3 linked regions of the Tunturibacter psychrotolerans genome follow. The protein of the gene in region 3 interacts with the protein of the main gene of each other region in a pairwise test. Links are inferred from orthologs where the notes say so. Each region holds a gene or a part of one and is shown on either strand. Other genes may lie near its edges. The genes, in order: RBB77_RS15695, mtgA and RBB77_RS09130.

Evidence for each region.
Region 1: the proteins of RBB77_RS09130 (region 3) and RBB77_RS15695 interact in binary tests that used the Escherichia coli proteins (3 or more experiments, as listed by UniProt). The link is inferred for Tunturibacter psychrotolerans from one-to-one orthologs.
Region 2: the proteins of RBB77_RS09130 (region 3) and mtgA interact in binary tests that used the Escherichia coli proteins (3 or more experiments, as listed by UniProt). The link is inferred for Tunturibacter psychrotolerans from one-to-one orthologs.

What each region holds. Positions count from the first base shown.
Region 1 is NZ_CP132942.1:3,773,726-3,777,002, forward strand. The notes cover bases 107-3,227. They hold RBB77_RS15695 (transglycosylase domain-containing protein), read left to right. Parts: upstream 107-426; coding sequence 427-3,027; downstream 3,028-3,227. Other genes in these bases: RBB77_RS15690 (proline--tRNA ligase), read left to right, coding at 107-406; RBB77_RS15700 (Fpg/Nei family DNA glycosylase), read right to left, coding at 3,063-3,227. Outside these bases: more of RBB77_RS15690, read left to right, coding at 1-106; more of RBB77_RS15700, read right to left, coding at 3,228-3,277. UniProt on the Escherichia coli protein: Cell wall formation. Synthesis of cross-linked peptidoglycan from the lipid intermediates.
Region 2 is NZ_CP132942.1:423,582-426,646, forward strand. What follows is about bases 96-3,004. They hold mtgA (monofunctional biosynthetic peptidoglycan transglycosylase), read left to right. Parts: upstream 96-1,192; coding sequence 1,193-1,816; downstream 1,817-3,004. Other genes in these bases: RBB77_RS01565 (DUF3863 domain-containing protein), read left to right, coding at 96-801; RBB77_RS01575 (hypothetical protein), read right to left, coding at 2,316-2,480; RBB77_RS01580 (S53 family peptidase), read right to left, coding at 2,561-3,004. In the rest of the region: more of RBB77_RS01565, read left to right, coding at 1-95; more of RBB77_RS01580, read right to left, coding at 3,005-3,065. UniProt on the Escherichia coli protein: Peptidoglycan polymerase that catalyzes glycan chain elongation from lipid-linked precursors. May play a role in peptidoglycan assembly during cell division in collaboration with other cell division proteins.
Region 3 is NZ_CP132942.1:2,192,402-2,195,548, forward strand. What follows is about bases 79-3,069. They hold RBB77_RS09130 (penicillin-binding transpeptidase domain-containing protein), read left to right. Parts: upstream 79-405; coding sequence 406-2,733; downstream 2,734-3,069. Other genes in these bases: ftsL (cell division protein FtsL), read left to right, coding at 79-311; RBB77_RS09135 (UDP-N-acetylmuramoyl-L-alanyl-D-glutamate--2,6-diaminopimelate ligase), read left to right, coding at 2,780-3,069. Outside these bases: more of ftsL, read left to right, coding at 1-78; more of RBB77_RS09135, read left to right, coding at 3,070-3,147. UniProt on the Escherichia coli protein: Essential cell division protein that catalyzes cross-linking of the peptidoglycan cell wall at the division septum. Required for localization of FtsN.

The sequences.
Region 1 (3,277 bases), 1.6 Mb from region 3 along the record:
CATCCTCACTGCCGCCATCGAACTCTCCGCAGCTGCCAACCAGGGCGCCGCCTACGTGCTGCACCCTGCCATTGCGCCCTTTCAGGTTGTCGTTACCATCACCAACGTTGGCGACGAGGCCCTCCTTGCCGCGGGAGAAAAAATCGCTGCAGACCTCGAAGCCGCAGGCCTAGAAGTCCTCCTCGACGACCGCGACGAGCGCGCCGGCGTCAAGTTCAAAGACGCTGATCTCGTCGGAATCCCCTATCGAATCAATATTGGTCGCGGAGTCGCCGAGGGCAAGGTAGAATTTCTCGATCGCCTCCAAAGCATCACCGAAGAGGTCGCCATCAACGAGGTCACCGCGAAGGTATCCGGCCAGATTACCTCTACGCTGCACAACTTGCTCCCCGCAGCTGGCCTCTAAACGTCTAACGAAAGAGTCTCTTGCCAGTCAAACTCAAATACGGCAGCAACGCGCGCACCGGCACTAAGTCTTCCCCACTGGAGTCGCGCCTTCTACGCATTGCCCTCCTGGCGTTGCTCGCCATCCTGATCGTAGGCTGCTCCGTCTTCGCCTACTTTTATTACCACTACCAACATGTGGTCGACGACCGCATCCGCTCCGGTCCCTTCTTCGCCAGCGTGTCGCAGATCTACGCCGCCCCGCGCGAGGTTCGTGCCGGACAGAAGCTCTCCGCCGCCGCAATCGCTGCAGACCTCCGCCAGGCAGGATACAACGCAAACTCCCAGCTCGGCACCTACCAGCTCAACGCCGACAACATCTTCATCAAGCCGGGCCCCGAGAGCTACCACAACACCGACGGCGCTACCATCAACACTACCGGCAACGTCGTCCAGAGCATTACCGCCGAAAACGGGGTAACCCTCAGCGCCTACGAGCTCGAGCCCCAGCTCATCACGGCCCTCTCCGAAGACAACAACCGCACCAAGCGCCGCCTCGTGTCTTACAACGAGATCCCCCCACGCATGGTCCAGGCCGTCACCGCCATCGAAGACCGCGACTTCTTCAACCACGGCGGCATCAACTATCTCCGCATCGCCAAGTGCGCCTTCTCCGACCTCGTCACTCACCATCGCACCTGCGGCGGCTCCACCCTCACGCAACAGCTAGCAAAGAATCTCTTCCTCTCGCCTGAAAAACGCATCAAGCGCAAGATGATCGAGATCCTCATCACCTTCCAGCTCGAAAACCGCTTCACGAAGAAACAAATCTTCGAGATGTACGCGAATGAGATCAACCTCGGCCAGCGCGGCAGCTACGCCATCAACGGCTTCGGCGAAGCCGCTCAGACCTTCTTCGGCAAACCGCTCCAACAACTCGACCTCGCCGAGTGCGCCCTCCTCGCCGGCACCATCCAGTCCCCCACACGCCTCAACCCCTACCGCCATCCCGAACGCGCGATGTCACGCCGCAACGTAGTCCTCGACTCGATGGTCGAGACCGGAGCCATCACCGCCAGCGAAGCCGAGCGCGCCAAAGCTGAACCCCTCCGCCTCGCTCCTCCCAACATCGACGCGAGCGAGGCTCCCTACTTCGTCGACCTCGTCCACGACCAACTCGTCAAGCGCATCGGCGACCAGGACCTCGCTCACCAGAGTCTCCGCATCTACACCTCGCTCGACCCCGAACTTCAACGCGCCGCCTCCGAAGCCGTCGAAATCGGAATGAAGAACGTCGACGAGTTAGTGCGCAAGCAACAAAAGACACCCAAAGGCGAACAACCCGGACCCATCACCTATCCTCAGGTTTCGCTCGTAGCGATCAACCCCCACACCGGCCAGATCCTCGCGCTCGTAGGCGGCCGCAACTACGGCGTCTCGCAACTCAACCACGCGGTCTCCGAGCGACCCACCGGCTCCATCTTCAAACCCTTCGTCTACGCCGCTGCCTACAACAGCTCCCTCAATGGACTCTCTCTCGGGGACAACGGCGGTGTCTTCACCGCGCTCACCCAGCTCAACGATGAAGAGACCACCTTCACCTACGACAACGGCCGTCAGGAATACACACCCAAGAACCTCATCAGTGGTTATCGTGGCGACGTCACCGCAGCCTATGCCCTTGCGCACTCCCTCAACGCCGCTACCGTTCAGCTCGGCCAGATGGTCGGCTTCGATAATGTAGCCGCCCTGGCCCGCTCCTCCGGCATCGTCAATGCACGCGGAACCCCATCGGTCGCAATCGGCACCTACAACGCCACTCCAATTGAGATGGCCGGGGCCTACACCGTCTTCGCCAACAGCGGCGTCCATCTCAACCCGTGGATGCTCGCATCCGTACGCAACGCCAATGGCGACGTGGTCTCCGACTTCTCACCCGAAGCCAAACAGGTCATGGATCCCCGCGCGGCCTATCTCACCCAGTCCCTGCTCGAAGGCGTCATGAACTATGGCACCGCTGCAGGCGTACGCGGACACGGCTTCACCGCACCAGCGGCGGGTAAAACTGGCACCAGCCACGACGCCTGGTTCGCCGGATACACCTCAAACCTCATCTGCATCGTCTGGGTCGGCAACGACGACTACACCGACATAAAAATGGAAGGCGCCCACGCTGCAGAGCCCATCTGGACCGAGTTCATGAAGCGCGCCATCCTGCTTCCCCAGTACTCCGACGTCAAACCCTTCTCCGCACCCGAAGGCATAACCACCGCACGCATCGACAAGACCAGCAGCCTCCTCGCCGACTCCAGCTGCCCCAGCAACATCCTCTACGCCGCCTTCCTCGACGGCACTGCACCCACCAACACATGCAGCCAGATGAGCGAAAGCCCGCAGAACCTCATCCAGAAGATTCTCGGCATAGGCGGTAAATCCGCGCCTCCCGATACCACGTCACCACCCAACACCCCCGCGCCCATCGTTCGCGTCAATCCCAACACGCCCCCAAACGGCAACGCCCCCGACACCACCCAACCACCCGCGGCGTCCAAAAAGAAAAACTTCTTCCAGAAGATCTTCGGCGGCGGCAAAGACAAAGACAAACAACAACCGCAACAACAGACCTCACCGCCCCCTCAGTAGATCGATCGAATCCCAATTCGCGTACGTAACCAGCACTAACACCCAATCTTCCCCCGCCGCACCACCCTGGCCCGTCCCACTGGAGCAGCCGTCTCCCCCATCCCCACCCACGGCTGGCACTCCGGACACCAATAAGTCGACCGCGCCTGCACCCCCTGCTTCCTCATCATCACCGTGGTCCCACATCGCCGGCACTCCTGCCCCTGTCGTCCATAAACCCAAAGCCGTTCCTCTCGATTCGAAGAGTGCG
Region 2 (3,065 bases), 1.8 Mb from region 3 along the record:
TGCCAGGGCCAGATCTGGAGCCAGCACGGCATCGATCACGGAGATGGAGACGGCGGCATCTGCTATCCCTACTACCCGAGTCGTGAGCATTACCTGAAACCGGCCCAGGGTCCGGAGGATTTTATTGACTGTGTTTGCCTGGACGGTTGGACCTGCGACTTTCTGACGGCGCGACGGGAGGGCTTTCAAGGTGGCTTCAATAGCAGGTTGGGCGTGGGACCGATCGAGACCGTGGGAAACCTCGGAACAGCCGCTGGTCGCAAGGAGATGCTCGAAACCACTGCGGTGCACTTTGACAGTGGCCATGCGATGAACAACTTCGGCTGGGTGACGGCAATCTGGGAGGTGTCGATTGGTCACGATGAGGATTTAACCTATTGGCTCGAGGCTGTGCGAGACAGGTGGCCCGACACCCGTGTAATCACTGAAGGGGACTTCGGCATGGAGTGGAGGAGACGCACTCCGAACAATGCGACGCTCAACTACCGTTTCGATGCTAAAGGGACCGCGGCACCAGGCTCGGAAAAGGAGCTGGAAATCCAGTGGTTCATGAACAGGGAGTTTCGACTAGCGCTTCTCCATGACTGGAAAACCAGTAGCCCGCCGATGGTGATCGACTTTACCCGCTATGACTTGAAAACAGAAGAACCTCACAACCTTCAGCGTGAGTGGAGCCTGATGAATGTGTTGAATCAGAAAGGCACTCGGCCCCAAGACAAACCAAGGCGGTTGCGAGAGTTCACTCCTGATGACCAGCGTCGCATCTATGCTCGATATCCCGAGCTCAAGACCTGGGCCTAACGGAAATCGTAGTAGATCCGCCTGGAACGACTTACGGTATGCTGCCTCGGTGCGTGTATTGGCGATTCTGCACTCGTAGAGAAATCCGCGATCCGAGCCCTCCAACATCCCATTCCGCTCCACCTTCGGAGCAGGGATGGCGTGGTTGAACCATACAGGTAGCGAGCATGTGCGTACCTTCCCACAGGCGCCACGATCCGGGGTGTGTCCAAAGCGATCGTGAAAGCCCATTCCCGGCAGCGCCTTATCATTCATCGCGTATGCGCATTGCTTAGCGATAACCCAGCCCCGGCTATTATCCTGAGATGTGACTGCCAAGCCATACCCACATCCCAAGACCCCGAGTCTGAACGGTTTCCTTCGATCCTTTGTTCGATGGTTTGTCATCGGCGTGGTACTTATTTGGTCTCTTGGCGCGCTAATCCTTCTGGCCGCCCGGTGGATCGACCCACCGTCAACGGCGGTGCACATCCAGCGCCGCTTGCAGGCATGGATTCACCACACGCCTTATCACGAACGCTACAGATTCATTCCGCTCAGCCAGATCTCGACCGATCTCCAGCACGCTGTAATCGCCGCGGAAGACGCCCGCTTCTACCAGCACCATGGATTCGATTGGCACGAGATCCAAATCGCTGCCCAAGACGATTTGGAGGGCGGTCGCACTCGCGGAGCTTCCACCATTACGCAGCAACTCGTTAAAAACCTATTCTTTGGAACGGGCCGCTCTATCCTTCGCAAGGGAGCGGAGTTCACACTCGTACCGGTGGCCGAATTCGTCCTCGGAAAGCGGCGCATTCTGGAGATCTACCTCAACGTGGTCGAATGGGGCCCTGGTATTTATGGTGCTGAGTCGGCGTGTCGTTACTTCGACGGAATCGCGGCCCAGAGTATCGGCCGGCAACAGGCGGCACGGCTCGCCGCGATTTTGCCGGCTCCTCTGAAGCGACGGCCCGAGCGCATGAACAGCTACAGCGTGCGCATCCTTGAGCGGATGCGCCAAATGGGTTGGTAAGCATCCAGGACGACAGAATCTCATCGTCAAGACGTTGCGGACGCCATGGCAAGAGATTTGACGCGTTCGTCACCCCTTATCTGTCTGGCCGCGCACAACGCTATTTTGTACTGGTACGAATTAGCGTTGTTCAGTACGAATTAGCGTTGATTTTGACAGCCAGGCCGCCAGTGTCAGATTAAACGCTATTTCGTACTGAAGAGCCGATTTCAAGGTGAATTTACAACGATATTCTGTACTGTGCTCAGAGCAATTGGATACCAGATGGAATTCTTCAGCGATACACAATACTGGCTTCAAGGTAGGCAACTGTACGAGAACCTCGTTCTACGCGAAGTGCGGATAGGCGTCTGATCGTCGATGACTGCATTGGCGATCTCCCGCTCGCCGAACTCCCGTCCTTAGATGGCTCTCCGGGAACCTTACTGAGACGTATTCAGCCCACGATCGTTGTGATCCCAGAATCTCACTAGCCACGTTCGTGTCCTATCTAGCAGGTTCAGTAGTCTGCCTTAATGAATCGCATGCCGCCTTTCAGTGGTCCGATCGCCTTCCTCTTCTTTCGCAAACCTTCTGCATTCGCGCCGAAGCCAAGCTCCCACTGGGGGTAGGTAGCGTCGGAGATCACCTCTGCATGTCCTAAGAGCTTCCAAGAATTGATCACCTTACTTATGTCGGTTTAGGAAGTTTTTAAGGATGCGACGTTGAACCAGTTAACCCGCAGCGTCTAGTGTAGCCAGTGAGTTACCCGACGGTCGCCATCTGCGCTGGTGGAGGAGCTGCGGCAGCCGGTTTGGGTTGTAATGCGTTGAAAATCCCAACTCCGTCCGGAGATCCGAGGCCGGTACATGCGTCCCAACCGGCTTGAGCCGAATATCCGCCGATCACGCCTGTAGTGTCATTTGTACCCTGGGAGATGTCATGAAAAGATGCCGCGTTGGAATACAGCAAGGGATTCATGAATCCGGCAGGAGCACCAAGCTTCTGATTCAAGCGCACAACCAGAGAGGCGTACAAAGGGGCAACCGCACTGGTTCCCCCTGCTACCCCGTCCTGACCATGAACGCGGATGCTGTAGCCACTATTCGGATCGGCATCCCCTGCGACATCGGGGACTCCTCTTCCTTGGAACCCAGTGTTTACTGATGCAGGTACACCAGCCGCCGCTTGCCAAGTGGGAACGGGGGTCAATTCGCTGACTCCTCCTCCGCTGGCGCCGCCTCCCTGGCTTCTCGGACCATTGTTCCAC
Region 3 (3,147 bases):
GCACGTTCTCGGCAGTGATGAGCGTGTTGTTCGTGCTGGTCATGGTCTATGTCTGGCAGCATTTTTCGGCAATTGAGATTGGGTATCACGTTGAAGCGCAGAAGCAGCAGGTCGAACAGTTGCGCGAGGAGAACCGTCAGTTGCGTTTGACCGAGGCGCAGTTGACGGATCCGGGCCGGATCGACAAGATCGCAAAGCAGCTTGGCTTGGGAGAGCCTCAGCCGGGGCAGGTGGTGCGGCCTGAGGGTGGGGATCCGAGCTCTCCTGTGCTGGCGCAGGCCAATACTGCTGCGATGCAGATTGCGCAGTAATTAGATTGTGCGGTGGTCAGCGGGTGGTTCGACTTTGCAGAGAAAGTCTGACGAAGAGGGCTCGGAAGTAAACTAACTTTGAAGCAGGGATGAGATGAACAAGGCGCCACGGCAGACGTTGACCGCTCCGATACGGAGGATCCGTTTCGCCTATGTGGCGCTGTTTTTTTGTGCGTGGACGTGTTTGATTGCAGTGCGGCTGGGGTGGCTGCAGGTGGTGCGGCACTCGGACTTTGTGCATCGGGCGGCGATGCAACAGCAGAGGACGTTTGAGGTCGCTCCGCGGCGGGGCATGTTGTATGACCGCAATCTGCGGGAGCTTGCGGTGACGGTGCAGGTGGATAGCGTGTATGCGGTGCCGTCGGAGCTTGGAGATAATCGTGCGAGCGCGGCGGAGATATTGGCTGAGATTGTGCATGCTGATCCGACTGACAACTTTACGTCGCAACAGCAGATGCTGGCGCGGTTCAATGCTTCGAGGAACTTTGCGTGGGTGGCGAGGAAGGTCGATCCTGGGATCGCCGAACGTCTGCGCGAGTTGAATTTGAAGGGTGTTTATTTTCAAAAGGAGTTTAAGAGGTTTTATCCGAACAATGATTTGGCCGCGCAGGTGTTGGGATATGTGGGCACGGATGATATAGGGCTGGGTGGGTTGGAACGGCAGTTTGATGAAGATATGCACGGCGAGCCGGGGCATATGTTGACTGCGCTCGATGCGAAGCGGCATGTGTTGGGGAGTGAAGAGAGCCAGCCGATGCCGGGTGAGAATCTGGTTCTGTCGATTGACGCGAATATTCAGTATATGGCGGAGCGTGCGCTGGATGCGCAGATGTTGAAGACACGGGCGCTGCATGGGACTGTGGTGGTGCAGGATCCGCATACGGGACAGATTCTGGCGCTGGCGATTTCGCCGCGGTTCAATCCGAATGACCAGAAGCATATGGATTCGAGTGTGCTGCAAAACCTGGCGGTGAGTGATGTGTATGAGCCGGGGTCGACGTTCAAGCTGGTGACGTATTCGGCGGCGCTGGATGGTGCAGGGGTGCAGCCGACGGATCTGGTGGACTGCCAGAACGGGGCGATGACGATGTATGGCCGTACGCTGCATGACGATCATAGCGACCACTTTGGCGTGGTGACGGTGCAGTATGCGCTGGAGCACTCGAGTGACGTGGGTGCGGCGAAGATGGCGCTGAAGCTGGGGCCGAATAAGTTCTATAGCTATATGCGGGGATTTGGTTTTGGAGACCGGTCGGGGATTGAACTGCCGAGCGAGACGCGCGGTCTGCTGCGAGCGCCGAAGAAGTGGGGATCGACGAGCATACTGTCGATGGCGATCGGGCAGGAGGTAGGTGTGACGCCGGTTCAGCTGGTGACGATGGTGAGCGCGTTGGCGAATGGCGGGGTCTACATGCCGCCGCATGTGTTGCTGCAATCGACCGATGAGATGAAGGGTGATGCGAGGTTGAAGCCAGCGGCGTTTCGGCCTTCGAATCAGCTGCCAACCACGCTGCCGGATGGTGCTCATCGGGTGATCTCGGAGATGACGTCGGCCAAGATGCGCATGATGATGCAGGGCATTGTGACTGAGGGTACGGGGAAGCTGGCGGCGTTGAATGGGTACAGCTCTGCAGGCAAGACGGGGACCGCTCAGAAGATCGATGTGGCGACACATACGTACTCGCATACGAAGCTGGTGGCGAGCTTTGCGGGGTTTGCGCCGGTGAGCAATCCTGCGATTTCGATCGCTGTGGTCATCGACACGCCGACGGCTGGCGGGGAAGCGGCGCACTACGGCGGAGCAGCGAGTGCGCCGGTGTTTGCGGATGTGGCGCAGCAGGTGTTGGAGTACCTGGGCGTGCCGCATGATCAACCGCTGAAGACGAAGAAAGAGTTGCAGATCGCACAGAAGGACGCTGCTGATGACTCTCCTGCCGATAGCACGGCGGACTTGAGCGCGATGTTTGACGATGTGAATAGTTTGCCGGCGGATGATCCATTGCGCGCGCCTATTAGTGCAGCGGCTGTGGATGTTGCGGCTAGCGAGAACTCGGTTGTTCGCACGGCGAAGGCGTCGGGAGACTCGCCGGGGATCCTAAATCTGCTTCCAGCGAAGGTGCTTGCGGCGTTTCGGACAAATGGTGAGTCGGGTTCGGGAGGAACGGACGCTGCGCGTCTGGTGCCTCAGAAGGCTGCGCCAACTGTTGAGACAAAAGAGAAGGGTGCCGTTGTGGTGGACGCCAGCCTGCGAGTTCCTGTGCCTTCGTTTGATGGATTGGGGCTGCGGGGCGTTGTGGAAAGAGCGGATGCGGTGGGTCTGCGTGTGCAAGCGGTAGGGAATGGGTTGGCACGAGAACAGGTGCCAGCGGCTGGAACGATGGTCGGGGCGGGAACAGAGATCGTGGTGCGGTTCAGCCGATGATGGCTTTGCGCTGGGGAATATTCGAATTCTCGGCTAGCATCCCTTTATGAACTGGGAGAGCCTTTGTAAGGGGCTGAATGCTGTGGATCGTTTCTGTGCTTCCGCCGAACTTTCGGGGGTTCAGTATGACTCTCGGCAAGTGCGGCATGGGGATGTGTTTGTCGCGATGAGGGGAGAGGCGACGGATGGAAATCGCTACATAGAAGCAGCTATCGGAGCAGGGGCGTCGGCGGTGGTGACGGATTCTCGCGAAGCTTATGAGAAGCTGCGTCGAGAACATGCGCAGGTTGGTGCGGCGGTGGTTGAGCGAGGCCGGAGAGCACTCGCTGAGGTCAGCTCTGAGGTGATGGGGCACCCGGAACGCGATCTTGCGCTGAGTGCAGTGACAGGGACGAACGGCAAGACGACGACAGC